Regions from separate parts of the Chryseobacterium sp. JJR-5R genome, predicted to be linked through region 1. Evidence: riboswitches for the same ligand, from Rfam matches in the RefSeq annotation. Region 1 holds a riboswitch; the other holds the start of a gene.
The links. Region 1 has a riboswitch for cobalamin ahead of SD427_RS13440 (acyl-CoA thioesterase). Riboswitches for the same ligand answer to the same signal wherever they lie in the genome.
Positions count from the first base shown of each region.

Region 2: it holds a riboswitch for cobalamin, as region 1 does, so the genes downstream of both, SD427_RS13965 (TonB-dependent receptor) here and SD427_RS13440 (acyl-CoA thioesterase) in region 1, are expected to answer to the same signal.

Region 1 is NZ_CP139137.1:3,066,361-3,082,599, reverse strand. It holds gene SD427_RS13475 (hypothetical protein) at 1-481, opposite strand, end outside; gene SD427_RS13470 (PaaI family thioesterase) at 581-1,006, opposite strand; gene SD427_RS13465 (1-acyl-sn-glycerol-3-phosphate acyltransferase) at 1,077-1,673, opposite strand; gene SD427_RS13460 (PspC domain-containing protein) at 1,984-3,708, opposite strand; gene SD427_RS13455 (PadR family transcriptional regulator) at 3,721-4,050, opposite strand; gene SD427_RS13450 (cytochrome P450) at 4,261-5,601, opposite strand; gene SD427_RS13445 (HD domain-containing protein) at 5,771-6,361, shown strand; gene SD427_RS13440 (acyl-CoA thioesterase) at 6,488-6,871, opposite strand; cobalamin riboswitch at 6,994-7,181, opposite strand; gene SD427_RS13435 (hypothetical protein) at 7,245-8,045, opposite strand; gene SD427_RS13430 (ATP-binding cassette domain-containing protein) at 8,076-8,738, opposite strand; gene SD427_RS13425 (hypothetical protein) at 8,735-9,013, opposite strand; gene SD427_RS13420 (YcxB family protein) at 9,287-9,778, opposite strand; gene SD427_RS13415 (endonuclease MutS2) at 9,785-11,932, opposite strand; gene SD427_RS13410 (GNAT family N-acetyltransferase) at 12,030-12,542, shown strand; gene SD427_RS13405 (uracil-DNA glycosylase) at 12,589-13,230, shown strand; gene SD427_RS13400 (hypothetical protein) at 13,217-13,735, opposite strand; gene SD427_RS13395 (DUF456 domain-containing protein) at 13,747-14,238, opposite strand; gene SD427_RS13390 (hypothetical protein) at 14,571-14,717, opposite strand; gene SD427_RS13385 (mechanosensitive ion channel family protein) at 15,048-16,239, shown strand, end outside.
Region 2 is NZ_CP139137.1:3,168,885-3,185,123, reverse strand. It holds gene SD427_RS13975 (DUF5074 domain-containing protein) at 1-1,090, opposite strand, end outside; gene SD427_RS13970 (YncE family protein) at 1,114-2,238, opposite strand; gene SD427_RS13965 (TonB-dependent receptor) at 2,252-4,276, opposite strand; cobalamin riboswitch at 4,391-4,526, opposite strand; gene cdd (cytidine deaminase) at 4,721-5,203, opposite strand; gene SD427_RS13955 (NADH:flavin oxidoreductase/NADH oxidase) at 5,306-6,358, shown strand; gene SD427_RS13950 (DUF2752 domain-containing protein) at 6,389-6,673, shown strand; gene SD427_RS13945 (CCC motif membrane protein) at 6,722-7,051, shown strand; gene SD427_RS13940 (endonuclease) at 7,130-8,677, opposite strand; gene SD427_RS13935 (DUF4136 domain-containing protein) at 8,857-9,384, opposite strand; gene SD427_RS13930 (DUF5522 domain-containing protein) at 9,386-9,568, opposite strand; gene SD427_RS13925 (hypothetical protein) at 9,610-9,936, shown strand; gene SD427_RS13920 (1-aminocyclopropane-1-carboxylate deaminase/D-cysteine desulfhydrase) at 9,947-10,855, shown strand; gene SD427_RS13915 (glucosaminidase domain-containing protein) at 10,864-11,922, shown strand; gene hemL (glutamate-1-semialdehyde 2,1-aminomutase) at 11,978-13,261, shown strand; rRNA gene SD427_RS13905 (16S ribosomal RNA) at 14,887-16,239, shown strand, end outside.

The sequences.
Region 1 (16,239 bases):
TAACCCCATTTTTCCAGGAGCAAAAAAGATATTGATCAGACGCGGATGTAGGAACAGGGTTTTTTATGATTCCATTAAAGTAAATATCGCCATTTCTAACAGTCATGTTATTATGGATAACGATATTGTTAGGTTGTGTTATTGTATTTTGAGGCACGCCCAGGTAATCTGCTACATTATGTTTTACTCCGTTTTTCCAGAAATACCACGCCGCAACAGTATGGTTACCGCCCAGCGATTCAATATTATTGGCTATCATGTACACATTCCCATTATCAACTGCAATATAAGTTCCCTGCAGGTTTTCTCCTCCCGGAAGTAAAACCTTATGACCATTTTTCCAATAACAGGCATGGAATTCATCTACACCACCTACATAAACATCATAAGCAGCGATCTTGTCTGAAATGTCGGAATCGTCTGTTTTACAGGAAACTGCTGATATCAGCAATAATAAGAGAGACAAAATAAGAGTTTTCATGGTGATTATTTTATTATAAGATGCAGAAAAAATAAAAGGTTGCAGCTTAAATACAAAAAAAGCTCAAATTTTTTTTGAGCCCGTATTTTTTAATGGATATTATTTGTTGATAATTGTATTCGTCATCGTGGTGTGGCTGATCAGCTGGTCTTTCTCGTCACGGATTTCTATTTCAGAAACATGCATGCTTCTCCCTTTCCTGATGAATCTGGCAACGGCGGTTACCATTCCGCTCTTTTTGCTTCTCAGGTGGTTTGTATTGATGTTGGTGCCTACGCCGTAATACTTCTCGCCGTCAATAAAGATATTGGACAGGCTGGATCCCATGGTTTCAGCCAGAACACAGCTTGCGCCGCCGTGCATAATCCCGAAAGGCTGATGGATTCTCGGTAAAACGGGCATGGTAGCCGTTAATGTTTCATGCTCCAGATCAATATCTGTAAACTGTATATCCAGTGTTTTGGCAAAGGTCTCTTCGCCCCAGCTGTTGATGAAAGCCAGTATTTCCTCTTTGGTTCCTGTCATTTTTATAAGTGATAAATAGCAATTGGTAAATAATAATAAGCAGGCGTACGCAGCCCTGTCAACCTGAATTTCAACCCCGTGCCTCCGTTTCGTTCCCCATGATATTAGGGTTCCAGTTTTCCGGTATTTTCGGGACAATATCATTTTTGATATAATAATCCTGGATTTCCTGCATGATTTCCGTGAACGGTACCGAAGCAATTCTTTCATAAGGAATGGTATATCCCAGATACACCCTGTTCCTTTTAAAATCCCCGGCTGCCAGAACAATCGGGACTTTTGCGGCCAGTGCCATGTGGTAAAATCCTTTTCTCCATTTCGGGACCCAGCTGCGTGTTCCTTCGGGTGTGATTACCAGGCTGAAATCATCTTTGGCAAATTGTTGGGCTACAAAATTTACCAGGTCGTTTTTCTGGCTCCTGTCGATACCGATTCCGCCCAGACCTCTTACGGCACTTCCGTACCATGCCTTGGTGTGGGCATCCTTGATAATGATTTTAAGGGGTTTGTTTAAAGACCAGTAGGCCAGGTTGCCCAGAATATATTCCATATTATGGGTATGAGGGGCTACCACCAGAATGCATCGGTTCAGGCTGTTTACGTCACCCTGTAAGACCACTTCCCAGCCCATTAATTTCAGTATTAGCTTGCCCAGCAGCTTTTTCATATCGTTTGGATTAAAACAAAAAAGTATAACCAAAGTGGTTATACTTTACAAATATATTGAAATATTATTGCTCTTAAAATAAACCGCTGATTAAATCTGCGATTTTGATTACAATTTCTAATGCTAACTGTACCATGATTATTTAATATTTTTAAGTGTCCTAGGTTATTTTTTCTATACAAATGTATAGATTTTTATTTACATACTCAATTAAATATGAGTTTTTTTTAATTTATTTTGAGAGAAGAAGGGTATGAATTTCAAACGGTTGGGTTATCCCTCCACACCTTTTGCCACTCTCTCCAGTGAGTTATTTAGTCTTTATGGTAATTTCGTTTTTATCCTCGTCTACATTGAAGTCTATATTGGCACCCTTCATCTTTCTGATGCTGTTTTTCATTGAATCAATTACCTTGTCAGCTTTGTTGCTCGGTACTTTTTTGCCGTTGATGATGATGCTGTCGTTATTGTCATCTTCCGAACTGTATTCAATGGTAGAACCGTTCACGGTAATTTTATTTTTTTCAATTTTAATGTTTCCGTCTTCATCCCTTTCCTGTTCATTGTCATTGATTCCGTCTGCATTTAAATCGCCGTCAAAATTAATGGCATCGTCTTTTACAGGAAGAACAATTGTGTTTTGCGGTACAACCAGTTCATAATCAACATTGTAATCCCTGAATCTGTGCCCGTAAGAATATTTGATGAAGTTGGGAAGCATGATTCTGTTGTTAACAACTTCTACCGGAACATTTACGTTCAGTGGAAGGTTATATCCCTTGGCTTCCTTCTTGATGATCAGATAAGGCGTCCTGATGTTTGCTTTTCTCGTAACATCTACATGGATCCAGTCTCTTCTGTAAACCGATACCCTGTCAGAATAAAGGTTGTCATCATAGGCTGTAAAGTTCTGCGGAATGGTGATCTGCTTCGAGTCAACATATAAAGTATCTGAATCGGTATTAATAGCTACTTCTTCCGTATCTTCCTTATGTCCTTTAAAGATCATCTCTCTCTTTGCGATACTCAGTCCGAAATACGTTCCGAGGCCGATGATCGTAAGGAACAGCGCCCCTAAAACCCATCCGATGTTTCTCAGCTTTGTTTTGGGTGAGAAAATTTTAATGCTTAACAGACTGAAAATTAATGCAGGAATCAAAGATCCGATGATGATAAGTGCCGCTAAAACATTATACAACCCGTCATCATCAAAATAAAATTTCATTTCATTGGCTCCCGGGAAATCAGAATCAATCCCGAACAGCCCGAACACGACAAACACACCGATAATACTGCTGACTGCCATGATCGCGAAAAATGCACCTGCAATATATTTCAGGACATTCCAGACTCCGCTGCCCGCATTATTGATATATGGTTTGTTCTCAATATAAATTTCCCCTGCCCTTGTGGTGGTTTCATTGGCAAACTGTACAATTTTACTGGATTCTTCCTTAAGATTATCAAAATTCAGGGGCTTGCCCTTCATTTTCAGGAAATCTGATGCCGTTTCAGCTTTCGGAAGCACGGCCCAAAGGATAAAATACAGGATGATGACCAGAAATGAAGATCCCGGTGCTACCCAAAGGAATAAGAATGCCCCAACCCAGATAAGCCTCATCGCGGTAAGATCCATTCCGAAATAGGCTGCCAGACCTGCACATACCCCTGCGATTTTTTGTCTCTCAGGATCACGGAACAGCTGCCTTTTATCAGAATACTCATTGCCTGCCGTTGAAGTTCTTCTGGTATTCTTTTCAGAATAGTAAGCTTCTTCCTGTTCTTCAATTTTTTCAGGGCTCCCGATCTGCGCAATCACTGCTTCTACATCCGCATCATTGATCACTTCACGTTTTGCCATGGTATCCCTGAAGATTTCAACCATTCTGATTTCTATATCGTGCATTACTTCATCAGCTTCCGAAGCGTCCAGTGAGCTTCTCAGGGCATTCAGGTAATCGCTGAGTTTTATATATGCATGCTCTTCTATCGTAAAAGAAAAACCTGCGAGTCCTATTGAGAGTGTTTTGTTCATAGCTTTGTTTTTTTAATTTTTTTGAGTGATTTGGTTGACTGAAGCAGTCAGTTCATTCCAGGTATTCTGCAGTTCATCCAGAAACAGTTTTCCTTTTTCTGTGATCTGATAGTATTTTCTTGGCGGGCCTCCGGTGGATTCTTCCCATCGGTAAGAAAGGAATTCACCGTTTTTTAATCTTGTTAAAAGAGGATAGAGGGTTCCTTCCACTACATCCAGTTTTCCCTTTTTCAGTGCATCAATCAGGTCAGAAACATACATTTCACGGTGATTGATGAGACTTAAAATACAGAATTCCAGAATCCCTTTTCGCATTTGCGCTTTGGTATTTTCAGTATTCATCTTTAATAAGTTTTGTCAATTAGTTATTTATTTCAGAATTCAGTTCCTAGCTAGTTGAACCTGTTCCGATTTTACATTACAAAGATATGTAATTAAAATGGTAATATGCAATACAAAGTAGTGAAATTTTAAAATAAAAAAATCCAACTGTTTGAATATCAGTTGAATTATTTTTAAATATAAATCAGTTAGCTCAAAAACGGAAGAAAATCAGACCGGATTTTTAATAATTTTACCTTTAACGCTGACCGGTCTTAACGTAACTAATGCTTTCTTCTCTATCTCAGGATGGGAAGAAATAAAACTAAACTGCTGATAAAATTTGCGGATGATCAGTGCCATTTCCATCACAGCAAAATGTTCCCCGATACAAAGCCTTGGACCGGCGCCGAAAGGGTAGTAGGCGAAATTTCTGGCGTTCTCATTATCAAAACGTTCAGGGATGAATGAATCCGGCTGTTCCCAGTATTTAGGGTTCCTGTGGAGCCCGCTGATATACAGGATAATGAAAGTGCCTTTCGGCCAGGAATATTCTTTAAAGCTGTCGTCCTCCAGTGCCTGCCGATCAATGGCCCAGGCCGGAGCATGAAGCCTCATGGCTTCTTTGATGATATTGGAGGTATATGATTTTTTCATTAAGCTTTCCGGTGAAAAAAGAGTGTTCCCTTCATCCGTAATTTCTTTTCTGAGTTTTTCTTCAGCTTCCGGATGCCGGCTGATCTCAAAAAAGATAAAGCTTAATGCATTGGCTGTTGTCTCATGGCCTGCAATAAAAAGGATCAGCATTTCATCCACCAGCTGTTCATCAGACATAGGAAGCTGGGTATCTTCATACCGGGCGTTGATCAGCATATCCAGGAGGTCGTTTTTTTCTTCTCCGGAACTTCTGCGCTTATCAAGGATATTCTGGAGGATTGCTTTTGCTCTTTTGCTTTTCCCGATATTGCGGTCTATCACTCCGAAAAACTTTAAAATATTGGTGTAAAAAGGCAGGCGGACTTCCTTGGCAAAAACTTCCTGGATTTCCGTAATGATTTTCCCTAATTCCTTTACCGTATTTTTATCAATATCTGAACTGAAAAGGGTTTTGGCAACAATACTGAAGGCCAGCGAATGGAAAAATTCATACAGGTCCGTTTCCTGTCCGGTACCGAACGGCTGAAAAGCCGTATCAATTTCATCTTCCATAATCGAAACGAGACTGGCGATTTTTGTCTTGCTGAAACCCGGCTGGATCAGTCTTCTCTGCTTAAGCCAGTCTTTCCCGTTATTGGTCAGCAAACCATTCCCGATGTATTTACCGAGTGTAACAGACTGTATCTCGGATTTATAATAGTTTTTATGATTCTGCTTTAAAATATATTCCACAAATTCCTTGTCCTGAGAAAAGATAAAGTTTTTGTCTGTAAAATTGGCCCTGATGCGGTAGCTGTCCCCTGCAATGCGGTGGTTTCCGCTTATGGTATCCAGCGGATTGCTTACGCCGTTCACTAAAGAATACAGCTTTCTTCTTCCTTTAATTTCTGCGGGATAATTGAACTTTGGCTCCATATACTATATTTTTAGTAAAATTACAACTAATCTCTCACATGGCTGTAAAAGTCTGTTTACCTTAAAAACCCTTATTTTTGTATGGATTTAAGATAAGACAGATTTAAAATTGAATCACAGATCAACAGCAAATGCTGCACCGATCCTGCAATAAACAATATACAGAATCATGAAAATACAGAAAGAAATTGATTTTATCCTGGCCGTAGATGCCCTGAAAAACGTACAGCGCAGAAACTACAATGCAGATGACAGCAGAAGAGAAAACACGGCAGAACACTCCTGGCAGATTATTATCCTGGCCCAGATTCTTTTTCCCTACGCCAGAAACAGAGCTGATATTGACCTGCTGCGGGTGATCAGGATGCTTTCCATCCATGACCTTGTTGAAATAGAAGCCGGAGACACTTTTTTATTTGATGAAGCAGCCATGACCGGGAAATTTGAAAGGGAACAGATTGCTGCCCGGCAAATCTTCGGTATCCTGGATGAACCCCTGCGCTCAGAGTTTTTTGACCTCTGGCTGGAATTTGAAGAAGAGCAGACGCCTGACGCCATTTTCGCCTGCGCCATTGACCGCATCATGCCGTTTATCCTGAATTCCCATACCTCCGGAAAAAGCTGGACCGAAGCCGGCGTTACCGAAAAACAGATCCGCCATATGCTGGAGAATGCGATCAGCAGGGCTTCTGATGAACTGGGGGAGGCTTTTCAGCTGCTGCTGCTTAAAAACCTGGAAACGGAAAAGGTTTTGAAATAATTTGACAGATAGATAGGTTCTTATGGGATTTATAAAGGAGATTTTCTTGTTTTCGGCGGGCGAAGCCCGCCGAAAACAAGAAATCAGAAAAGTATCTTCGGGGCGGCCGCAGGCCGCCCCGAAGATTTACAGTATCTGTACAGGCTTTTTAGATTCGTCAATCGCTACAAAAGTAAAATCGCCTACAATCGCTTTTTCCCTTTCATAAGAATACATCTGTTCCGTATAAATTTCTACGTTCACCTTCATACTGGTTTTTCCCACATGGGAAACTTTTCCGATCAGTTCAACGATGGTTCCTGCGGGAATCGGTTTTTTAAAATCGATTTTATCACTGCTTACCGTGACCACCCTTTTTCTGGCAAACCGGGTTGCGGTAATAAAAGCCACTTCATCCATCAGCTGCATCGCGGTTCCTCCGAAAAGCGTATCGTAATGATTGGTGGTATTGGGGAAAACGGCTTTAAAGATTCTGGTTTCCGAGGTTTCAATTCTTTCTTCTGTAGTCATATTTCATTATTAATTAAGGCGACATGAAGAGATATTGAACAGAACAACAAAATTCCGGGAATCCGGGAATTCCTGAAATATACCATACCATAAGATCAATACAACTTCAGAGCGCGAAAGTTTTTTGTATATAAGAAAGAGGCAGGTCTCCTGACTGGTAACATCTTTATTTCCTTCCCATCTTATGGAATATAAAACAGTGGATTCTTAATAAAGACTTCAGTTACTTACAGTTGCGCGACAGTTCGTGATTCTCACACGATTCCCTTTTAATCTGCGGTTAAGCAGAACCTGTTTCTGAAAAGCCATAAGCAGAAGGCTGTAGCCCGAAGCTGCTGGCTTTACGGTTGCAAAAATAATGATTACGGATGAATTATTCCGGATTTTTATAAATGATCTGGCTTTCCGCCTTTCCCTGTTTGATGGTCCAGATTGTAGTATACCTGTTTTCACCGGAACCGTTGATCATGTAAAGGAAAATATGGTCATTGTCAATGGCGGCTACGCCGATGTTTTTAAAATCCATTGTCGGCTGGAACATGTTTTTAATGGCATCCCTTACGAAAACAGAGCCGCGTCCCGGCTGCTGTACCCTGACAGATTTAATTTCAGTCATGCCTTCCGGAATTTCTTTGCCTACACCCCAGGGTTTCACTTTATCAATGGTTAAAATATTTCCATCGGCATCTTTTGTCTGTTTTTTGATGTGTGCATAAGAAGGATAAACATCAATGATGACTTTCGTTCTCTGGTTTCCCGGAATTTTAGGATCGGAATCATCTGTAAAGATCAGTGATTTTCCGTTTTTGGATTTTGAAGGCGTAAACTGCGGGAGCTTATCCACAAAGACTACCCGGTTTTTATTCACCATGCCTTCTTTGGTAATGCTGTCATACCTTACGAAAGGCTTATCCGTATCATCCCTTTCAGGATATTTAATCCAGATCCATTCCGTTTCGCCGGGAGCCGGTTTTTCATAAATAAAAACATCGCCTGTTTTCATACGGATCTTATCAATGATTTTCCGGTAATCTTCTTTATGAACCCGCACCATGGCATAACCTTCCTCAGCTTTTACAACACCAAAAGGGACTTTGTTCTGCCCTTTTGCAAGAGCCATGGAAAAAAGACTGAAAACGGATAGGTACAATGTTTTGTTTACGGAAATCATCATGAAATTTTTTTAACCGTTCAAATATATAAATTAAATACTTTTCGGGAGATAATTATGCTGCTCCAATTCTTTTAAATTTTTAATCTGTTTTAAATGTGAACCGGAAAGAAGATAAACCTCATCTGAAATATCCAGCACATCCTGAAAACGGTGGTCAGAAATAACAATGCCTTTATAATTCGTCTGTCCCTTAATAATTCTCTGCATTTCAGCAGTCAGTTTCGGGGAAAGCCCGCTGAACGGTTCATCGAGCAGGATGAATTTTGAATCCGAGTACAGGATCAGTAAAGTTTCAGCTATTCTTTTTTCACCACCGGAAAGGTTCCTGCAGGTTTCGTTAAGCAAAGGCTTCATTAATTCCAGTGCTAAAAGTTTCCCGGCATTTTCCTGATTGCAGAATAGCGGAATTAAATTTTTAATCTTAATGCCTTTCGGAAGGAAAGAATACTGCGGCAGGTAAGCAATCCTGCCTTTTCTGTCCGTTTGGTTCTGAAGGATTTTATCATCAACCCTAATGTATTGCGAATCGCCTTTTACCGTACCGAATATAATCTTCAGCAGGGTAGATTTGCCGGTACCGTTTCTTCCCAGTAATGCCGTAACTGTGCCGGTTTCGCATCCTAGATAGATGTCGCTTAAAACCTGCTTTCCGCCGAAAGATTTGGTAATGCTGTCTGCGCACAGTCTGCTCATAAGAATTTGGTAATGCTGTTGACCAGGATGCTTAATGAGCATGTAAAAATCCAAAGAAACAGTCTTGAAAACCCGAAATTGGCGTAAAAGTAATACTCGTTTCTGAAACGCAGTTCATAAATAAGGAAATGCAGGCATGGCAGAAACAACAGGAAGCACAGCCCGAAACTGCCTGCGCTGAAACCCGGTGAAAAACTTATCAGCAGGGAAGCGATAACAGCAGGAATAAGTAATTTGACATAAAAAATCCTGAGGATGCTGAGCTTTTTAATCATTCAGGTATCTGGTAATTTAAATGGGATATTCTATTTTATTAACAAGATATTCATTGATTAATCCTGAACATTTACCCGTTTAATCAATGGAGCCGCTTGCGATTCTTCATTCTTTGTCTGTACATTATACACCGGTTCCGGACGGTTTTTCGGGAATGTCTGAAAGTACTTTAAAAGTCTTGTACATTATTCGTTTCCTGTAAAAATAAAAAAATTAAGATAAAAAAGAGAGTATCGGTGATGCTCTCTTTCACTATTTATTAAGTTCTACCATCAATCTTTCCTGAGCCTTGCTTTTATATGATTGGTTTTGATCATATTCCTGAGTTCCGGGATCTGTTCCCGGGTAAAATATTTTTTAGGGACCATGTTCATGACCTGTGCACTCTGATAAATCAGGAACCAGTCTTTGTTTTCTTTTACTTTATACACCGTATCCCAGGTAAAATCCGTGTCAAATGTATCGCCTTCCACACAGATTTTCTCTTCTGTAAAAGTATAAGTAATTGTTTCCTGAACATTCTTATTGGAAAAAAAAGCATTTTTCACACTAAAATAAGAACGTATGACAAGAAATATGGAAAAAATGAACCAACAGATGATAATCTGCCTGTACATTTCATGATCGTCACGTTCAGCATTATAAAAATTTGCAATAAAAACAAACAGGGCAATCAATGGGAATACCATAAACCTGATCAATGAAGTTTTCAGATTAAACATTAAAAAATCCCTGAATGCGATCTGTGTCTTTACCGTTATCATTAGCCCTTAAATCCTTTCCAGTTCATCCGCATCAATTGTTGTTTTGAACATCCCGTAATTCACAACCACTTTGTTTTTTGAGATCTTTTCAATAGTTCCCACACTGGTGCTTCCGGTGATGCGGACGCGCTGGCCTTCTTTCAGCCATAATGCACGGTCGGTTTTGCGCTTTTCTTCCAGCTTTTCGTTGGTTTCAGAAATTTTTTCAATGACATCCTCCTTTTTCAGTTGCTGCGTGATCTTTCTCTTGACTACCTGAAGCCGCTTGCTTTCATCTTTATCAGCTCCCACTTTCCTGAATTTTTCCTGCTCCAGGATCTTCACGAAATCCTTCACTACGTCTTTCCTGGATTTTCCTTTGATGTAGCTGTCGATAAAGCCTTCAATCTTGGTCCCGAACTGCAGTTTGCGGTGTTCATCTTCATATAACTTCTGAAAATTGAACAGTTTCTGCTGAAGCTGTTCATTTAGTTTCTGCAGATTGTCACGTTTGTCTTCAACGGATTCTTTCCGTTCAGCCAGATCAGACTTCAGCTTTTCCACCTCATATTTTTCCTGCTGGAGCTTGACAATCGTTTTATCTAAATTAACGATATCATGTTCCACTTTCTTCTTTGCGGAATGGATGATAAACCTCGGGATCTTATTTTTTTCTGCCACTTCAAAAGTAAAGGAGCTTCCTGCCTGTCCCACTTCAAGTTTATAAAGCGGTTCTAATGTTTCTTCATTGAAAAGCATGGCTGCATTCTGGGCATTGGGAAGTTCTTCAATCACCAGTTTGATATTGGTGTAATGCGTAGTAATGATAGCGAAACTTTTCTTATCATAGAAAAATTCAAGGAAGCTTTCTGCGAGGGCACCGCCCAGTTCAGGGTCGGAACCCGTCCCGAATTCATCAATCAGCAAAAGGGTATTGGCATCCGCTTCACGGATGATGCCGCCCATTTTCTTTAATCGTGATGAATAGGTGGAAAGGTGGTTTTCAATAGACTGGTTATCCCCGATATCCGTCATCACCTTATCAAAGAAAAACATTTCGGATTTCGGATGTGCAGGGATCAGGATCCCGCTTTGGATCATCAGCTGAAGCAGCCCGACCGTTTTCAGGGTGATGGATTTTCCTCCGGCATTCGGTCCGGAAATACAGATAATCCTGTTATGGTCCGTTAACGTCAGCGTCTGCGGAAAAATGGTTTTGTTCTCCGCTTTGTTCCTCAAAAACAGCAAGGGATGAAAAGCTTCCCTCAGCCTTAACGTTTTGTGACGATTGATTTTCGGTAGGATCCCATTGACCAGTTCTCCGAATTTGGCTTTTGCACGGGTAAGGTCAAGATCAAAAATATACATCTGGTATCTCCAGAGCTGGGGCTGGAATTCGGCTAATTCTGCCGTCAGCTTCCTCAGGACTTTATCAATTTCCTTTTTTTCTTCCTCTTCGCTTTCCTTAAGCTTAAAGTAATGTTTTACCACACTGTCCGGCTGAATGTAAGTGATTGAGCCTGTTTTTGAAAGTCCCAGTACTCTTCCCGGAACTCTTTTTTTATAGGCAGATTTTACTGCTAATACCCGTATGTCTTCAATATTGCTTTCCCGGATATCATCCAGAAAATCACTCTGTCCGTAATTGAATAGAACCCGGTTGAAATTTTCCTGGATCGCCTTTTTCGCAGCCTGGATTTCAGTTCTTAATATTTTTAAGATCGGGGAAGCTTCGCTTTTCACTTCACCGAACCGGTTGAAAACTTTGTCCACTTTATCAATAATCTCTTTTCTGAATTCCAGAACGGACGCATCATTCATTAAAGTAGGGAAGGTGTCCGGCATGGCAGGGAAAAACTTCTGCAGTTTCCCGATCTGTTCCGTAAGGGTTTTTATTTTGATGAAAGCACTGTTTTCAAGACGGTAATTCTCAATCAGCATCAGTTTCAGTTCAGTTTCAATATCTTCATATTCATCAAACGGAATCGCATTGGAACTTTCAAAACTCGACAGGTATTCGGAAGTTTTTTTCAGAGAAAGCTCAGCCTCGTCAATATTCATCGGACGAAGTTCAAGAATTTTTTCCCGTGTTTTCGGAGAATAGGCAAAAGGAGAGATCTCCGCGAGCAATTGCGGAAACTCTAATTCGTTTAAATCTTCTTTATTTATATACACAGTACAAATTTAGTGAAAATATGAATGTTAATTTGAAAATGAGATAATTTGAGAATTTGAAAATGCTGGATGATCAGGTTTTTATTACATTTGAAATATGAAACAGGAAACCCAGAGACTGCAGTTAAAAGAAATCAACGAAAGCCACGTTGAAGATATTCTGAAGATCCGGAGCAATGAAATGATCAATCAGTTTGTACAGAGAAACTCACCTAAGAACAATTATGATGCGCTTGGGTTTATTTTAACCATTAAAGAAAGAACCCGGAACCATCAGACTTTTTACTGGGGGATTTCTTTAAAAGATCAGGCTCATCTTATCGGGACCATCTGTCTCTGGAATTTTTCCGAAGACCGGAAAACAGCGGAAATCGGCTATGAACTGTTGCCGGAGTATCACCGGCAGGGTATCATGTCTGAAGCATTGACTGCCGTTTTACATTTTGGTTTTAATGAATTAAATTTGCAGAAGATTTTAGCGATGACCGATCAATCCAATGAGAACTCAAAAAAGCTTCTTTCAAAGCATAATTTCATCTTGCAGGAGGATCGGAATGATAAAGATTTCCCGGGTAGCCTGGTTTTCAGCAAAAAATATAATGGTATTTAAATTGTAACGCTTAATTATCAGATTAACTTATTTTCAAATTTAACCCATGACCTGGACAGAAATTTTAGCCCCGATAAAAAATACACCGTACTTTACCCGGCTTTGGGACAACGTAAAGCAGGAATATGCAGCCACAAAAGTTTTTCCGCCGAAAAAACAGATCTTCAGAGCACTGGAACTGACGCCTTTTGATGATGTTGAGGTCGTGATCCTCGGGCAGGATCCTTATCATAACGACTATCAGGCTAACGGATTGTGCTTCTCCGTCTCCGAACAGGTGGCAGCGCCGCCTTCCCTTAAAAATATTTTTATTGAATTAAAGGATGATACCGGAGTGGCAAGAACATCAAAAGAGCTTGACGACTGGGGGAAACAGGGTGTTTTGCTGTTGAATGCGACGCTCACGGTCCGTGCCCATTCCCCGAATTCACACAAAGATTTAGGCTGGGAAAAATTTACCGATTTTATCATCAAAGAAATTTCAGATAAAAAAGAAAACGTGGTTTTTGTACTCTGGGGTGCGTTTGCACAGAAAAAAGCCGAACTGATCAATCCGGCCAAGCATTTTATTTTAAAGTCCGCCCATCCGTCTCCGTTTTCTGTTCACAAAGGGTTTTTCGGGAGCAGGCCTTTTTCAAAGATTAACGAATACCTTGTATCAAAAGGGAAAAAACCTATTTCGTGGTAGTTGTTTCTCCTGTTGATTTTGTAATGGTAATCCCGATCCGGTAGGCTCCTGTCAAAGCCTGTGTCCCTTCTGCCGATTTCGGATAAGGAGTCACTTCTGTTAAAGAAATGGTATAGCCGTTGAAAGCTGCAGACCGGCTGTAGTTTCGGCCTTTGTTGTCAATGGTTGCAAGGTTCAGTGTCATCGGCCGGGTGGTGGTTCCCATCACTTCAACCTGTGCAACGGCAGCACCGGCCCAGATGCAGTTGACCCCTTCCGGACAGCGGCTGTCCTCTGAAATACCTTTGAACGTGACATTCATCTGGTACTCGCTCAGAAATTTGTTTTCACCTTCTTTTAAGTAAATGATTTTTTCACTGTTCATGGGAATAGGATTTACTTTTACAGGGGCTGCAGATATTTCTGTTTTCGCGGATGTTTTTCCTGGATCTGCCGATTTTTTACGGGCATTGCAGTTCATAAGAGAACATACGCCCAGGCTGTATACAATGATTTTATGAAACATAATTTTTACTTTTAAATAACGGCAAGCATATCCAGTATTACTACCAAAAACATAGCCATGCCCACCACCAGGCTGAATCCGGTTCCGTAAATAAATCCGATGAAAGCCCCTTTGGTGGAATTTAATGCCTTTTTCATGTCTTTGCTGTCATGAAGAAGCTCACCGATAAATACACCGGCAAACATCCCTACCAGAAAGCCTAGTGGAATCGGTAAGAAAATCCCGACAATAGTCCCGATCACAGAGCCGATGCTTCCCCAGCGCGTTCCCCCGTATTTCTGGTTCGTTTTTGCGGGAATCACATAATTCAGCACCACTGAAACCACAGTCAGGATCCCGAATGCCCACACGTAGATCATCGGCAGGTCTGCATCGGTACCGAACTTATAAATCAACAGGCCGCAGATGCTCAGTAACAATCCGGGGAGTACCGGAAGAAAAGTGCCCAACATTCCCAGAAATAAGAGAACGAGGCAGAGAATATTAATTAATGCTGTATCCATTTGTTTTTTTATTTATATGCAAGATATAAAAAAAGGAAGCTATATAAAAGCTGCCTCCATGCTTAAGTTGAAGTTTTTATTAAAGGTTTAAAATTATATACTGCAGAATAACGCCGGCGTTCCCGATATTTCCTGAAGCGTGATTATGGAACATGGAGTAATAAATACAGCCGCTGCTTGATGGGCATTTTTACCACCTAATTCATTTTGCTCTTGCCCGCATTTAGGTTTAAGCTTCACTGTCTTTTACCGTTGCGGAAATTTCTTCCGTTACCGGTCTGGATATAAATGGTGTGATTTCCGGCCGGAGCATCGTAAATTTACCTTCAGCGTCAGAAGTAGTATAATAGATTTATACTGATCATCAAAAGCAAAAACCATAGTACCGCCATAGGCCTGGTTCCGTTTTGTGACATTACTTTGCCGGTTTCCACAATGGTAGCATTCGTGTTTTCAGAAGCTGGCGCAGGATCGTCCATTCCTGAACATTTGGCTAAAAACGTGAATACACACAACAAAATAAAATAGTAATATTTTCATATAATTTATCGGTTTCAATTCGTTTAGTTCGTATTAAATTACTGAATTATCCATATTAAATTAAATAAAAGAATGTTATTTTTAAATTTAATATATAGATTGTCTTTGTTTGAAATTGATTTTGGATTACTGATAAAGGGTCAGCGGTAATTACTGTTTGCTCTTTATTAAGAAAATTTTCCGGAAATTGTAGAATCACGGGTTTTGGGATGATAATTGATGCAGGAATTGTATTTAAAATCCATCTTAAATTTCTTAAATTTGCTTTAATGAACGACCAGTTAGAAGAAACAAAAGATTTTTTGCAGGAATTGAGTGAGCCGCTCTACCGATACATCAGCCGGATCTCTCCGACAGGTCTGGACTGGGTTTTCCATATCATTGTAAAGATAATTTTGTTATGGGTAATCTTTCTGGTTATTGATATCCTTCTTAAGATTATCATCAACAGCGTTTTCCGTATATTCCATAACAAGGAAAAATATCCTATAGTCAATTCCGTTTATGAATCAAGGGTTACCAATTCCATTGCGCATCTTTTTGCACTGTTGATTGTCGGCAGTATCCACGAGTCAATATTTTCAGGGGCACTGGTAAAAACAACCCAGTTTCTGATCAGGTCTGTCAACTTAGGATTAGTCATGATTTTCGCCGGGATGCTGTACCGCGGGCTGACGGCTTTCAGGAATTATTTTGTGATCAAACAGGATTTTTATAAGATCATGGCACTGAATGCGGTCTCTGAGACAATGAAGATACTGGGGATCTTTATCTTTTCCGTAGTCGGGATCTGTGTCGTTTTCGGTATCAAAGGAACAACCATTGTAGGGAGTTTAGGGGCCATCACGGCAGTGCTGGTGCTGGTATTCCGGGATACCATTTTAGGATTTGTTACCGGCATCCATGTGGCCACTTCAAAAAACCTGAAGGTGGGCGACTGGGTAAGCATTCCCAAATACAATCTGGAAGGGAATATTGCAGAGATCAACCTGCTGACCACAAGGATCAATAATTTTGATAAAACTTTTTCCACCATTCCTACTTATGATTTAATGACCACTGAAATCAAGAACCTCCAGGTCATTTCTGAAACTAACGCGAGGAGAATTAAAAAGTCGATTTTTTTTAACATCAACTCATTTAAGTTTCTTACCGATGAAGATATTGAACGCCTGAAAAACATCAACCTTATTTCAGAGTACCTCAGCAATAAATCTGTAGAGCTGAGAAAGGAAAAAGAAAACATGGCGCATAATGAGGAGATCATCAACGGGCGTCAGCTTACCAATATCGGGGTCTTCAGGTATTATGCCCAGAAATACATCGAAAAAATTCCGGAGCTTGATAAAGAAGGACCGCTGATTGTCCGCCAGCTCAATATTACGCCGCAGGGCCTTCCTCTGGAAATCTATTCCTTTACCAATGATACGGAATGGGTACGGTTTGAACAGATTCAGGCCG
Region 2 (16,239 bases), 100 kb from region 1:
AGATAGAAACATCTTTGCCTTTGCTCTGCCTGTTTTCAGCTACGGCCAGGACTCCTGAAGAATAAACATTTTTATATACATTGTTTGCGCCGATGGTGGTCGTAAAACTGTTCAAAAGCGTTCCGGTTTGGTTATAGACCTTCACTGTGGAATTGGCCGTGAAGCCATTGGCATTGCCCTGGAAAATTTTTCCGTCGATAGTGGCAAAACCGTAAAAATCACCATAGGTTCCACTTGCAGGTGTCGTAAAGATCGGAGTGCTGCTGAATGAAGCCAAATCCGTATTCAAAGAATACACGCTGGTAGACCCGGCAATAAAAAGCTGATTTCCGTCTGATGTAAACTTAAGAGCGTCATAAGAGGATGGAGGGACTACCGAAGCATTAAATACGCTTCCTGTTACCGCATCGGTAGCAGTGCTGATTCTGTAAACCGTAGATCCTGTGCTCCCTGTACATAAAGCAAAAATATCATTTCCGCTTACCGTTAAAGATTGCAGCCCGTCAGTTAAAGTGATGGTTTTAATAATGGTATCGGTAGCAGGATCAATCACTTCTATGCTATTTCCTGCACGGTAGGAGGATTTGTTTACATACACCTTTCCGTTTACCGTGATGATTTCCTCAGGGTCTGCATTCAGAGGGATGCTGGTAATATAGGCCAGAGTAGCTGCATTGTGTACCGAAACGTATTGTGTGGCAGAGGTTCCCCAGTTGCTTGTATATATCTTTCCGTTTGCTATAGTGGTATACCTTGGCTGAACGACATTACTGGTAATGACAGCTGATTTTACAAAGCTTGACCTGTTAGCTACCACAACCTTGTTGGAGTTGTTTATAACCAGATAAGATTTGTCCCCATTGAAATAAATGGACTGTAAAATATCCCCCAGAGGCTCACCGTTATTGGCCAAGCCGTAAACGTTATTGGTGACGTTATTGTTGGCGTCAATGTAGGAAATCTCTGAAGTCGGACTTCCGTAATTGCCCTCATTCGATACGATGTATCCGTTGGAGTACTGGGCGGATGTAAGTACAAACCCTGCGGCAACAAAAGTTGCTTTTAACATGTTGGAATAAAACTGTTTCATATATTTAAATTTATTGTTTTGATTTATTTACGCAAAAAAGTAAGGTGTCCCGGTATATCACCTGTTTTTACTTTCCATTTCAGCTTCCCGAATTTACTGTAACAGAAAAGTTCTCCGGAAGAAGTATAATCTTTGGCATCACAGATAAAAACATCACTGTTTACAGGATTTACTGCAATGCTGTAAGGAATAACAATCCCGGTCTGTGTGCCGTCTGTAATGAAGCTGCTGCTGATCACCTGATAAGTATCTGTATCCAGGATTCCGTAGCTGCTGGCGGTTCCTGTGGAAGTCCATGCATAACTGAAATAATACAGCCTGTTTTCCACCATATCGAAATCGCTCAGCGGCATATTGATTTCTTTGATTATCTGGTCGGTGGCAGGGTCCAGTACGTAGGTTTTGGGAGGAATGCTGCCATAATTCCCGCGGGAGGTAATCCAGAGTTTCCCGGTATCGTCTTTCTTGATTTTGCTGAGGTTAACGGCTACCGCAATCTTCTTTATCTCAGTAAAAGTGTTCAGATCAATGACAGAAACCGTATTGTCATAATCAGGAGCGCTGTAGGCGCCGGAATTGGCCACATACAGTCTGTCGCCCACCACTTCCATCTGATCGGGCTGTTTTCCTACGAAGACTTTCCCGACAACCTGGAGGGTATTGACATCAACCTTCACTACGTAGCCCGGCTGTGAGCTTCCTACGGCACCTCCATAAGAGGTAATGTAGGCATAATCTTTATGGAAACTGATATACCTGCAGTTCTGTACACTGATTTCACCGATGTGCTTTGCGGTTTTGGCATCCATTACTTCCACATAATTGGAAAGGTTGATCACGGCATACAGCTTGTCCCTGTAGGTGTTGATATCATTTCCCACGTCGCCAAGGCTTCCGGCCACATTGGGATTCTGTGCGTTATAGTAGTTTTCGGTAAAGACCCCCGTGGAATAATCAAAAAAGTCAATAGAGGCTTTATTGCTGCCCATATTTCCTTCGTTCAGTACGTAGAGCCCTTTGATATCAATGTCTTCCGGCTCCTGTACGCCGGTATTGGTAGCGCCGTAATTGATGTAGTCATAATCTTCCCTACACGACTGAACGGTAAGAATTATAGAAAAAACCAGAAACAGACAGAACTTCTTCATTTTTTTCATTTGGTTAAAGCATTATTCTCAGGCTTACACGGTAATTTCTTCCCGGCATAGGATAATTCTGGATGACACTGTAATGCTGGTTCAGAAGGTTATTCACTTCAAGGCCTAGCCTGAATTTCCAGGTTTTCAGGTTAAACTCCCTGGTTCCGGAAATATCGCTGGTGTACCAGGGCTGTTCGTAATTTTTTGGAATATTTTCAGACATGTTGTACCGTTCGCCTACATAAATGAAGCTGTAGTTCAGCTGCCATTCTTTATAAGTAAGCCCCAGCAGCATGCTGCCGCTGTTTTTTGCTATGTAAGGGATCTGGTTCCTGTAATAGGATGTAATGCCGTTAGCCTGCGTAATATTCAGTGCCTGTGTATAAGTGTAGGTAAAGCGGCTGCTCAATAACAGGTTTTCCGCAATCAGCCAGATGGCCTGCGCGGATACATCGGCGCCTTTAATTTCCACTTCGCCCAGGTTTTCCATTGTCCATCGGAATTGCTGTCCTTTAGGGTAAGCGATAATCTTATCATGGACCTTATTGTAATAGGCATCCGCAATCAGGTTGATGTTCTTCAGGATTCCGGAACCGAAATCTTTATTAAAGGTAAAGCCCAGGTCATACTGATTGGTGAATTCAGGTCTCAGCTGCGAACTTCCGAGTTCCGTATAATAAAGATCATTGAAAGTAGGCATCCTGAAAATCCTTTTGTAAAAACCATGGATTTTAAAGTCTGATTGAAAAGGCTGGTAAGATGCAAATACCGTAGGCGTAAACTCAGAACGGTTCTGAGGCACCGAAAAAGTGGTGTTCTCTATCTTTTCCTGCACAAAAGTTCCGAGAATGCTTCCCTGCAGCTTAAATTTTTTCAGATCGAGCTGGGTAGCCAGTGCAATAAGCTCCGTATTCCGCTGCGGATAGGCAAACTGCCGCAAGTTCGCATCGAGTGTATTGTACTGGTAATCTGCCGAAAGGCTGATCTTCCAGAATTTGTAGGGGGAGTACTGGTGCGCCGTAGAAACATAAACTTCCTGCTGTTTGTAGGTATTGTCTATGAAAATAGGCGTGCCTTCCGGATTGTCATTGAAATAGTGTATGTAATCATCAGCAAATTTAGCATTCACCAGGAACTGGTATTTCGGGGAGATCTCTTTCTGAAAACTTCCCTGGACGAAAAAGTTTTTGTCCCACTGCCTGCTGGATTCGATATTCCTGTTCTTTACGACCGCTCCGGGAATTCCCCTTTCCGAATCGTAGTAGTAGGTTTTTAGTTTCCACGATCCGTTGGTTATTTTTCCGGAAATTCCGGCCTCTGCACGCAGGGCTTCAATATCGCCGCCCTTTCTGGTACCGTAGCTTTCCCAGCCCGGAGAGCCGTCCGGCAGTGCTACCTTCTGTCGGTATTTGTATTCTCCGTTTCCGGTAAGGTATTCCGTATTTAAAGAAAGGCTTACCGCATTGCTGATTTTCTGTTCAAACAGGACGGATGGATTGATCACTCCGAAAGACCCGGAGCGGTAATTGATATTTATATTGTTTTTTTTCGTTCCAGTGAAAATCGGTGTGCGGCTCTGAAGATAAATGGATCCGGAAGAGCCGAAGTCCCGTGCCGACTGGAAAATCTCGCTTTTCTGTCCGTTGTACAGCGAAATGGCTTCCAGGTTGTCAAGTGAAAACCTTCCCAGGTCCACGGTTCCGTTCTGGGCATTGCCAATAGGGATTCCGTCATAGAATACGCCTACATGCTGGGTCCCCATGGCACGGATATTTACCGTCTTCATCCCGCCGATCCCGCCGTAGTCCTTGATCTGTACGCCTGAGAAGTACCGTACGGCATCTGCCACGGAAGTACTGTTCAGTTTTTCCAGCTCTGTTCCGGAAAGTTTCTGGGAAGAGATGACCCCGGTTTCCTGGCGCTTCCTGTTGATGATAATATCCTGGATCATCCGGGTACCGATGCTGTCCTTTTCCCGTTTCTGTGAAAAAACGGATGCGGGTACACTGATCAGGAAAACTGTAAAAAAAGGCAGATATTTTCTCATTCAATTTTACTCAGCCATAAAAAAGCTTGCTGAATGATACATAGAAGGAAATCCCCTGACTTTGTTGATTACAAAGAGGTTAGTTACCGACTGTGCTTCACTCCACGAAAGCTTCATCAATATGTATATTCAACATGGTATCTGACTTGTAAATTCTTTTGGCGGAATTACTTACAGTAGCGGGTCTGTTCTGGATTTTCACCAAATTCCCATTGTTGAACAGCTGCAAATTTAAGGTTTTAATTAGGATTGGACAATGGGAACTATATAATTTTCAGGTGGGTTTTTTACAGATCGTTAAAAAAGACAGTAAGTATGCATTGTATCCGCCATATGATTTTCATTTGCATGAGGCATGCTGAGACTGGAAATCAGCATAAGCAGAATTCGTAAAAATCCTAAAACGGTTTAAGATTTTAAATGTAAAAGCAGGGTTTAGTTTTCCTAAAGGAATGTGGCATCAAAATAAAACGGAAGCAGATCCTTGATGGCATGAACTTTAACCACTTCCTCATTCATACTGGAAAAATAAAGGTCGATATTTTCGTTCTGTTTCGTTTCATATTCCATTAAGCTCTGCCTGCATGCTCCGCAGGGAGGAATGGGAGGGTTTTTTCCGTGAGGTTCTTTCGGGCCTCCGACTACAAAAATCTTTTTGATTTTCACGTCCGGGAAATTGGCCGCAATCCAGAACAGTGCAGTCCGCTCCGCACAGAGGCCGGAAGGATAAGCTGCGTTTTCCTGGTTATTTCCGGAATAGATTTCATTATTTTCCAGCATCACGGCACAGCCTACCAAAAAGTTTGAGTAAGGAGCGTAAGCATTTTCGCGGGCTTCCTTCGCTTTTTCAAATAATTTTTTCTCTATATCGTTCAGTTCACTGCTATTCTTAAAATATTCGTAACTGATCTGAGTTTCTTTTTTCATATATTGTAGAATAAAAAAGGGGGATAAATTTACTTCTTTTTGATGAGGTGGGCAATATGGCCCCGTCTTTGAAAATTTCACTTTTAAAATATTCAATTTAAAATGTTATACACTCCGATTAAGTTCAGAAACGTTGAACTGAAAAACCGTTGGGTCATGTCCCCGATGTGCATGTATTCCTGTGAAAACGGTCTTGCCGATGATTTTCATTTTGTACACTACGGCAGCAGGTCCCAGGGCGGGACAGGCCTTTTGATTGTAGAAGCCTCCGGTGTGGAGCCGCGCGGAAGAATCACCAACCACTGTATGGGAATCTGGAATGACGAGCAGGCAGAAAAGCTGCAGCGCATTGTGCAGTTCGTGCATCAGAATTCTGAAAGTAAAATAGGGATCCAGCTTTCCCATGCCGGAAGAAAAGGCTCTACCTGGAACAACGTCCAGATTCCTGTTGAAGAAGGCTGGGAAACCGTTGCGCCAAGCCCGGTTCCGTATCATCCGGATGAAAGGGTTCCTCATGTTTTAACATCCGGAGAAATCAAGGAACAGGTTCAGTATTTCAGAGCAGCAGCGGCAAGGGCTGTAAATGCAGGGTTTGATGTTATTGAAATCCATGCGGCACATGGTTACCTGATCCACCAGTTCCTGTCGCCGCTTTCCAATATCAGGACAGATGAATACGGCGGAAGCTTTGAAAACAGGATCCGGTTTCTGATAGAAATTGTAGATGCTGTTAATGAAGAGCTGGATGAAAATACAGCGTTATTTGTAAGGATTTCCGGAACCGAATATGCTGAAAATGGCTGGGATATCAAAGACAGTGGAGAACTGGCAAGAATATTGAAAAACCATGCGGTTGACCTGGTGGATGTTTCCAGCGGAGGCAATATCCACGGTGCTAAAATTCCTGTATATGAGGGATACCAGGTTCCGTTTTCTGCACAGGTGAAAAATGAGGTGCAGGTAAAAACCGGTGCAGTAGGATTGATCACAAAGACAGAGCAGGCAGAAGAAATTCTTCAGAAAGGCGATGCTGATTTGATTTTTATCGCAAGGGAGATTTTACGGAATCCTTATATGGCTATTCAGGGATCATTTGAAATGAAAGAAGACTGCTTTTTTCCACACCAGTATTTAAGAGCAAAAATTTCCTCTTAATTTGTTATATTTGGAAAGGAAAATAGTATAATGAAAATAGAAGATTTCATGCTGACCTGCCCGAGTAAAAAATTCTTAGGAATTGAATGTTTCGGCTGCGGTACCCAAAGGGCCCTTGTCATGGTATTCGAAGGCAGGTTTGGTGATGCTTTTCACATGTTTCCCGCCATATATACCTTATTGCTGTTTTTTGCAGCTGTGGTATTAAATTTTGTGGATACAAAAAGGAATTACGGTAATGTACTGGTTATGCTTGCCGGTATCAATGCGGTAATTATGGTCGTTTCTTATTTTTATAAACATCCTCTGATATAATTAAATTCAAAACAAAACAACACAACACAACATTTAAAATATTAAACTATGAATCAAAAGTTACCTAACGCAACAGGCGTTTTAATTTTAGGAATTGTCTCTCTTGTAACATGCTGCTGTTACGGGATTGTAGGCCTTATTGCTGCCATCATCGGTTTGGTTTTGGCTAATAAGGATATGGCCCTTTATAACCAGAATCCCGGACAGTATGATAATTACAGTAACCTGAAGACAGGACGGATCTTATGTATCATAGGGATTGTGCTGAACATCCTGTCGGTTATTTATTACATCTACATCATTTCTGCCATTGGTACAGATGCACTTTTAAACCCTGAGCTGCTTCAGGAAAGATTAAGAGATATGCAGGGACAGTAATTCCTTCATTTCCTTACAATTAAAAATCCTTCTTTCATATTGAAAGAAGGATTTTTGTTGCAGTTCAGAACTGATGATTTACTTAACAATAAATTTCAAAGCTTGGTCATCCAGTTTTAAAATATAAACTCCCTGCTCAAGGTTATTAGTCCTGATCAGGTTCCCGGTATTTTTAAAAGGCTGGTCAATGGTTTGAATTACCTTTCCCTGAAGATCATAAATTTCAGCTTTTTTAATATCCTGAACATTACCTTTTATAAAAATCTCCTGACCGGAAACCGGGTTCGGATAGATCTGCAGGTCTTTTTGGATCGTGTTTAAGCCGTTAACGGCCTGCCGGTTCGTTTTTGAAGTTCCCGTATAACAGGTCCAGCTCAGATTATCCAGGGCCACTCTGTTGCCTGTTGAAGTATTTTCAAGGGTTACGGATATATTTCCGGAAATATTGATATTGCTGATGGTTGTTGTCACTGCATTTGCAGAATAAGGGACCGTTCCTACCGTAGTGCCGTTTACTTTAACATTAAAAGTGCCGTTGCTTCCTGAAAACTTAAGCTGTGTGGTTACCGTTAATGATCCGATGCCGTTGCCTGAATTCCCTGACGTAAGTGAACCCGCCCTCACTGTAACGGCTTTCCCCGAAACCGTCTGATCCGTTCTGGCATCCGTTGCCGTCCATGAAACCGAATTATTTGTCCAGGTTCTTGTCATATAAGATGCCGGGCTTGTAGCAGGGATGGTTTCAAAATTCTCGTTGATACACGAGCCTGAAGCCGGAGGAGAAGGAGGTGTTGTTGTTCCGCCGCCTGTGGAAGAGCCGGAGCCCCAGATTAAACTGGCGTAATTCGGGTTGTCAATAAAAGGATTCCTGTTTTTCTGGTAGGCATATGACGCATTGTTCCGGTTGACCTCTGCCTGTGAAACCGGGTCCTGATTGTGCCAGGACAGCAGGACATTCAGCTCCCAGGTCTGTAACCCCGGGAATGCCGAGCCTCCGAGCATATTTCCGGAAGAAAAACCGGACAGTTTACTCTGGTATCGTGTTACAAAATAAAAAATCATTCTGGCGACATCGCCTTTAAACTCATCAATGGGTTCAAAAACCGTTCCCGCATATCCCGAAGAAGCCGAGTTCCCCAATTTTGATCCGTTCTTGGACGTAAATGTAGCGGTGGCTACTTTCCCGAAAGGGTAATTGGATCTCATTCCGTTCACTTTCCCGTCGGTAGCCCTTATAAAATGAATATCAGAAACCATAGGCGAGGATTCATTGAATAAGCTCTGCGGTACAATATGTTCACGGTTGTAGCAGTTGCCTTCTACGGAATACGTTCCGCATTGGTTGTTTATCAACGTAAATTTATAAGGGTCTGTTCCGGCTGGCTTTTCAGAATAGATGTCTAAGACAGAACCGTCATTTTCATAATTTTTATCAACATCCGTGGTTTTATAAGCAGTCCAGAGTCCGTTGTACCCTTTGTCGAGATGGCCGTTGGTGATAATATTGCTTAAGGCGGTTTTTAAAGGAGCTCCTGATAATCCGTTCGCCGCATTGTAATATCCTGCCGGGGCTTGTGCATTGGCCAGCATTGAAGCAAACGTTAAGATAAGTAATGGTTTTTTCATGTTAATATATATGTCTGGTAAGATTAATATAAATTTATGAATAAGAAATTACGGAATTATTAAATTTTACAGTTTCATAAATAATAGTATAAATGACTTGAATTTATTGACAGTATCTAAATAAAAAAGCCAATACAAACTGTATTGACTTTATATCTTGTGATTAATCGGATTACATTTTATTTTCTTTGCGGAGGATAATTTTTCATAATTTCCGCTACAATCTCAGGAATCTGCCTCTGTTTGGCTTTCGGGGAATCCACGGAAATCCCGCTTCCGATTCCCTGCCATACCAGTTTATTGGTTCTTGCATCTACCAGGTCAACAATAATGGCACCTTCATTATAATTGCTCGTCCAGGTTCTGTTCATGCCGATTCCCCATCCGAATGATCCGCCCCATCCCCACATACCGTAAGGGGAAGTAGAATTGATATCGGTTACTTTTTTGTGGTTTGCTTTAACATTGGCAATCAGATCCGGATTTTCTCCCGGCTGAAGTCCTTTTGTCTGGAGCTGTCTGGACAGTTCATTTAATACCCGGTCTTTATCAATATCGTTCAGCTTAAGATCGTCAATTCTTAACTTATAGGTTTTGTATGTATTAAAATTTGCCGTCTCCGCATAATCAGAACGTACATTGAACGGGCTGCAGGAAGTAAGGGTCAGGGTAGCCGAAGCTAACAGGAGAAAAATATATTTTTTCATTTTATCTAATTTTTTTATCGTTTTTAATGAATGTATCAGTCTTTTTATCGTATCCGTAAGGGCAGTGTTTACAGCCGCTTTTACAGCAATGGCCTCTTTTCAGATGAAACTTTTCCGTAAAAACCTTATATCCCTGCTCATTGTAGTAAAAGTCTTCGCCTTCTTTGATGTCAAAAAGTGCCATAAGTTAAATCGCTAAGTCAAAAAAACTTTATATTTGTTAGTATGATAATTGTATGCCAAAAATCGCTGAAAAGATTAAAAATCAACGGCATTGCCCTTTTTCCTTTTATCCTGATCTGCAACCCCGAAGATAAGAAAAATAAGGTATTGGTCAATCATGAAAAAATACATTTAAGGCAGCAGCTCGAAATGCTTATTATTTTCTTTTATATTTTTTATGTGGTGGAATATTATTACTGGGTTTTCAAACTGAAGGACAGCGATAAGGCTTACCGGAGGATTTCCTTTGAAAGGGAAGCTTATGCAAATGAGCATAACCTTGATTATCTTAAAAAAAGAAAGTTATGGAGTTTCAGGAAATATTTATAATCAATTAAAAATGCTGTTACCGATTCCGATACAAAAAATCCCTGTCCAGGAAATTCCCGTCCATCACAACATACAGTTGTTTATGAAGAGGGAAGATCTCGTCCATCCGCAGATTTCCGGTAACAAATACTGGAAACTGTTTTTTAACATTAATCAGTATGTAGCCTTAAATCCTGCAAAACCGTACATCATTACTTTTGGCGGTGCATTTTCCAATCATATTGCTGCCGTTTCTGCTGTCGGCAGCTTAGCCGGGATTCCAACTTTAGGCATTATAAGAGGAGAGGAGCTGCAGGAAAAATGGCGTGAGAACCCGACTTTGGTTTTCGCAAAAAGAAACGGGATGAACTTAAAATTCGTTACCCGTACGGAATACCGGCACAAAGAAAAATTAGCCGCTTTTCTGCAGCAGGAATTTCCTGAAGCTTTGATCATTCCCGAAGGCGGAACCAATGAAGACGCCGTAGCAGGCATAAAAATGATGCTGGATGAGCATACAAAAGATTTTGATTATCTTTGCACTGCAGTCGGGACAGGAGGAACGGTGGCCGGAATCTCAAAATATTGCGGGGAAGGCCAGCATGTCATAGGCTTTAAAGTCGTTAAGGATGATGCTCTGGATAACAGAATATCTGAATTGACACCACGGAAGAATATCAGTTTAATAGATTCAGCTTTCGGAGGTTACGGTAAAATAAAAGATGAAAACATCCGTTTTATCAATGATTTTAAAAAGCACTATGGGATTCCGCTGGAACCGGTATATACAGGAAAGATGATGCAGAAGGTTTTTGATCTGATAGAGAATGGCTATTTTCCTGAGAACAGCAAAGTGCTGTGCTTCCATACCGGAGGGTTACAGGGGATTGAAGGTGCCAACCTGCTGTTGGAAAAACAAAACAGAAGTTTAATTATATAAGTAAAAACATGAAAAGACTTTTCTCATTATTAAGCCTTTTAGTTTTATCAAAATTCTCTGCTCAGAACTGGGCCACTGAAGATCAGTACATCCAGAAATTTGCAAGGTATGCTGTAGAAGAGATGGAAAAATATAAGATTCCGGCTTCTATAACCCTTGCTCAGGGGCTTCTGGAAACCGGAGGCGGGCAGAGCCGTCTGGCACTGGAAGGTAAAAATCATTTCGGGATCAAATGCAAGGAAGACTGGACCGGAAAAACCATGAAGCACACAGATGATGCTCCCAATGAGTGTTTCCGCGTATATGATGATCCCAGACAGTCTTATGAAGACCATTCTGTGTTTCTTTCGACAAGAAAGTATTACGCCAACCTATTTAATCTGGATATGAAAGATTACCGCGCATGGGCAAACGGCCTTAAAAAAGCGGGCTATGCTACCAATCCCCGGTATGCTTCCATCCTGATCGGTAAAATTGAAAAGTATAAATTATATGAATTCGACAATACCAGTTCCCGAGAGGTCATGTATGCCGTTTTGAAAATGTATCCCAATCTTAAGGAGGACAGGGCATTTATGGCACAGCTGGAGCCTGAAAAATACACCAGGAAAGTAAAAACTCCGGTAACTGTTGAAGTTCCTTACAAGCAGACTTCCTATGCCCAGCAACAGAAAAGGGTAGAAAGGATTAAGAGCAAAGCGGAAGTCCTCAATACCATCCTGATTAAAAGCCATCCGAATGACGGATTAAAATACATTATTATTCCTGAAGATACCAATATCCAGTACATTGCCAAAAAATTCAAGATCAGCGAAAGCAAACTGATCAAATGGAACGAACTTGAAAATGATATGCTGCATAAAAATGACATCGTTTTTCTGGAATCTAAAAATTCTGACGGCAATACACCTACCTATAAAGCCGAATTTGGTGAAGATATGCATGATATCGCCCAGAAGTTCGGAATCAGATTAAATAAATTATACGCAAAAAACAGGATGGATGAAGGGCAGAAACCTTCTGCCGGCCAATTGATTTATCTGATTGATAAAAAACCAAGAAATTAATCTTTGTTGACCGTTCCTTTTATATCAGTTACGGGAGGTCAACCAATAATTACATATGAAATACCAAAGAAGTTCAGCTTTATTTGATGAAGCTTACCAATACATTCCTGGAGGGGTTAACTCTCCCGTCCGTGCCTTCAAATCCGTAGGAGGAGTACCGATTTTTATGAAATCTGCAAAAGGAGCCTATCTTACCGATGCCGATGATAATACGTATATCGATTACATCAATTCCTGGGGTCCGGCTATTTTAGGCCATACCCATCCTGAAGTGTTGGAGGAACTGAAAATTCAGGCAGAAAAAGGGTTTTCCTTTGGGGCACCAACTGAACTGGAAACGGAGATTGCCAAATTCATTGTTGAAAATGTTCCTAATATCGATCAGATCAGAATGGTTTCTTCAGGTACGGAAGCCTGCATGAGTGCCATCAGGCTGGCCAGAGGATTTACGGGAAGAGATAAAATTATAAAATTTGAAGGCTGCTATCACGGACATTCGGACTCATTTCTGATTAAAGCGGGAAGCGGTGCCGCAACCTTCGGGAATCCGAACTCTCCGGGTGTGACCCAGGGAACGGCAAAAGATACTTTACTGGCGAAATACAATGATTTTGAGCAGGTTGAAGACCTGTTCAGGCATAACCAGGGCGAAATTGCTGCAGTTATTATCGAGCCTGTCGCCGGAAATATGGGCTGCGTGCTCCCCGAAAATGAATTCCTTCAGAAACTGAGAAAGATCTGTGATGAAAACGGGGCTTTACTGGTATTCGATGAGGTAATGACCGGTTTTAGGCTGGCTTTCGGCGGTGCCCAGGAACTTTACAACGTGAAAGCAGATCTGGTGACCTACGGAAAAGTAATCGGAGGCGGGCTTCCGGTAGGCGCTTTTGCAGGAAGAAACGAAATTATGGATTATCTGGCTCCGAAAGGCGCGGTTTATCAGGCCGGAACATTAAGCGGAAACCCTCTGGCGATGAGGGCAGGCTTAAAAACACTGCAGCTTATTAAAAATGATCCTGAATTCTTCAGCAGGCTTGCAAAAACCACAGAAACTCTGGATTTTGAAATCGGGAAACTCCTCAATGAAAAAGGCATTGCCCATAAGATCAACAGAAAAGGTTCTATGATGTCAGTCTTCTTCCACATCAACCGGGTTTCCAACTTTGATGAAGCCCAGGAAGCCAACCATGCCTTATTCAATAACTTTTTCCACCAGTTGCTGCAAAACGGAATTTATCTTCCGCCAAGCGGCTACGAAACCTATTTCATCAGTGATGCGATTAAAGACAGAGAAATTGATATGACGCTGGAAGCAGTAAGAAAGTTTGAATATGCTTAAAATTGATTCAGATATAAAGATAACAGGATGAGGCTTTTGCTTCATCCTTTTTTATTGTACTATTCATTATAATCGCTCTTAAGCAATTCTACAAAGAAAGTCAGGTTACCTTTTACACAATAAGAGCATATATAAAGCAGTAATACCTTATATATAAGGATACAAAACAAACCCTTTACATAGCTCTGATTTTTTTAGGAGCTATATCCCGCTATCCATTATTACTCCTCACGCCTTGTCTTGCCACGGCATTTCCTTCGCTTACCTGTTTGCTGTTTCGGGGTAGCCGTTTCTATCGGGGCTAGGGTCTTGGGCTGTCCAAGAATAACAGTTTATAAATCTGCTTACTGCGCGCTATTACTTAACCGCCACTTCTTATCTCTCATTATCACACTTCTCATCTGCCATTACCATTACCATTAGCTATTACCGGATTATTATTGAATCATCCTTAGTTATCAGGAGTTATCATTCCAGTTTAATTTTAATGAGTCAGTGTTAATAATCCTGCTATAAAAATTCCCCTCCTTTGGAGGGGTGTCAAAAATCCAGAGGATTTTTGACGGGGTGGTTTGACATTATGCTTTTATACATTACACTCTTATATATAATATACTCTTATATAATGTATGCTCAATATTACCTACCGTCCGGAGTATAGGAAACCAAACCTTGCAGGTTTTGAAAACCTGTAAGGTTTGATTAAAGTTTCCATTACGGTTTTTCTCACAGATTTATCACACAAAGTCGTTTCTACACCGGTCAATGTTAATCTAATCACAGTTCAACAATCATTGTATTGTCAGGAATCACTTTGATAAACCCATCCCGGCATAATTTACTTATTTCGTTACTTCTTCTTATATATTATATGAGAACTGTGTTATAAAAAATCAGAATCTTTGTCAGCAACCGGTAGGATTTATAACCTTCGCCACTGATTTAAAATCTGTTTTCAGGTCCTTTTGGTCTCCATTTACCGGCGAAACCACTTTATATGACCTTAAGTTTTTTAACCCATACCCATGGTATTTGAATCTTGTGGATAACTCTGAATTGTCTGTAAACGTTATGCAGTCAGTTGGATAAGGATTTACTTTCCCACAAATTGTGTTTTAAGATGAACATAATGTTACGTATATTTGGAAGATAAGGGATGAGTTTCTATCTTTGCCCCACTGAAAAACGAGAGTAGATCAGCAGCGCAGAAGAGGCTTTTAGGTAAGCCGGAATAAAATAACTAATCATCTACCTTACAGGATTGCTTCAGGCAGTTGTGTAGGATACGGATCGGGAAAAACTTTTTAGGATTTTAGATAAATAAAATTTGGATGGTTGGAAAAGATTTGTATCTTTGCAGTCCGGTAAAACGGGAGCGCAGGAGTAGAGGGGTTGGATGTTGAGAGGGGTTAAGGTTAGAGAAAAAAACTTTAAAATTTTCCTTAAAAACATTTGGCGGATTAGAAATAAAGTTTTACTTTTGCACACGCAAATACGGCAAAGCCCAACGACAGAAAAGGGTGGCCGTGGGAGCGGAAGAAGAGAGATCATTGAAAAACAGATATACAACCAAGAATAAGGAAAAACTAAAGCGTAAAATAACTTTGAGTGAGTCAGACAAACATACAATGGAGAGTTTGATCCTGGCTCAGGATGAACGCTAGCGGGAGGCCTAACACATGCAAGCCGAGCGGTATTTGTCTTTCGGGACAGAGAGAGCGGCGTACGGGTGCGGAACACGTGTGCAACCTGCCTTTATCAGGGGGATAGCCTTTCGAAAGGAAGATTAATACCCCATAATATAAGAGACGGCATCGTTTTTTATTGAAAACTGAGGTGGATAGAGATGGGCACGCGCAAGATTAGATAGTTGGTGAGGTAACGGCTCACCAAGTCGATGATCTTTAGGGGGCCTGAGAGGGTGATCCCCCACACTGGTACTGAGACACGGACCAGACTCCTACGGGAGGCAGCAGTGAGGAATATTGGACAATGGGTTAGCGCCTGATCCAGCCATCCCGCGTGAAGGACGACGGCCCTATGGGTTGTAAACTTCTTTTGTACAGGGATAAACCTACTCTCGTGAGAGTAGCTGAAGGTACTGTACGAATAAGCACCGGCTAACTCCGTGCCAGCAGCCGCGGTAATACGGAGGGTGCAAGCGTTATCCGGATTTATTGGGTTTAAAGGGTCCGTAGGCGGACTCGTAAGTCAGTGGTGAAATCTCACAGCTCAACTGTGAAACTGCCATTGATACTGCGGGTCTTGAGTAAGGTAGAAGTGGCTGGAATAAGTAGTGTAGCGGTGAAATGCATAGATATTACTTAGAACACCAATTGCGAAGGCAGGTCACTATGTCTTAACTGACGCTGATGGACGAAAGCGTGGGGAGCGAACAGGATTAGATACCCTGGTAGTCCACGCCGTAAACGATGCTAACTCGTTTTTGGGCTTTTGGGTTCAGAGACTAAGCGAAAGTGATAAGTTAGCCACCTGGGGAGTACGTTCGCAAGAATGAAACTCAAAGGAATTGACGGGGGCCCGCACAAGCGGTGGATTATGTGGTTTAATTCGATGATACGCGAGGAACCTTACCAAGGCTTAAATGGGAATTGATGGGTTTAGAAATAGACCGTCCTTCGGGCAATTTTCAAGGTGCTGCATGGTTGTCGTCAGCTCGTGCCGTGAGGTGTTAGGTTAAGTCCTGCAACGAGCGCAACCCCTGTTACTAGTTGCTACCATTAAGTTGAGGACTCTAGTAAGACTGCCTACGCAAGTAGAGAGGAAGGTGGGGATGACGTCAAATCATCACGGCCCTTACGCCTTGGGCCACACACGTAATACAATGGCCGGTACAGAGGGCAGCTACTTAGCGATAAGATGCGAATCTCGAAAGCCGGTCTCAGTTCGGATTGGAGTCTGCAACTCGACTCTATGAAGCTGGAATCGCTAGTAATCGCGCATCAGCCATGGCGCGG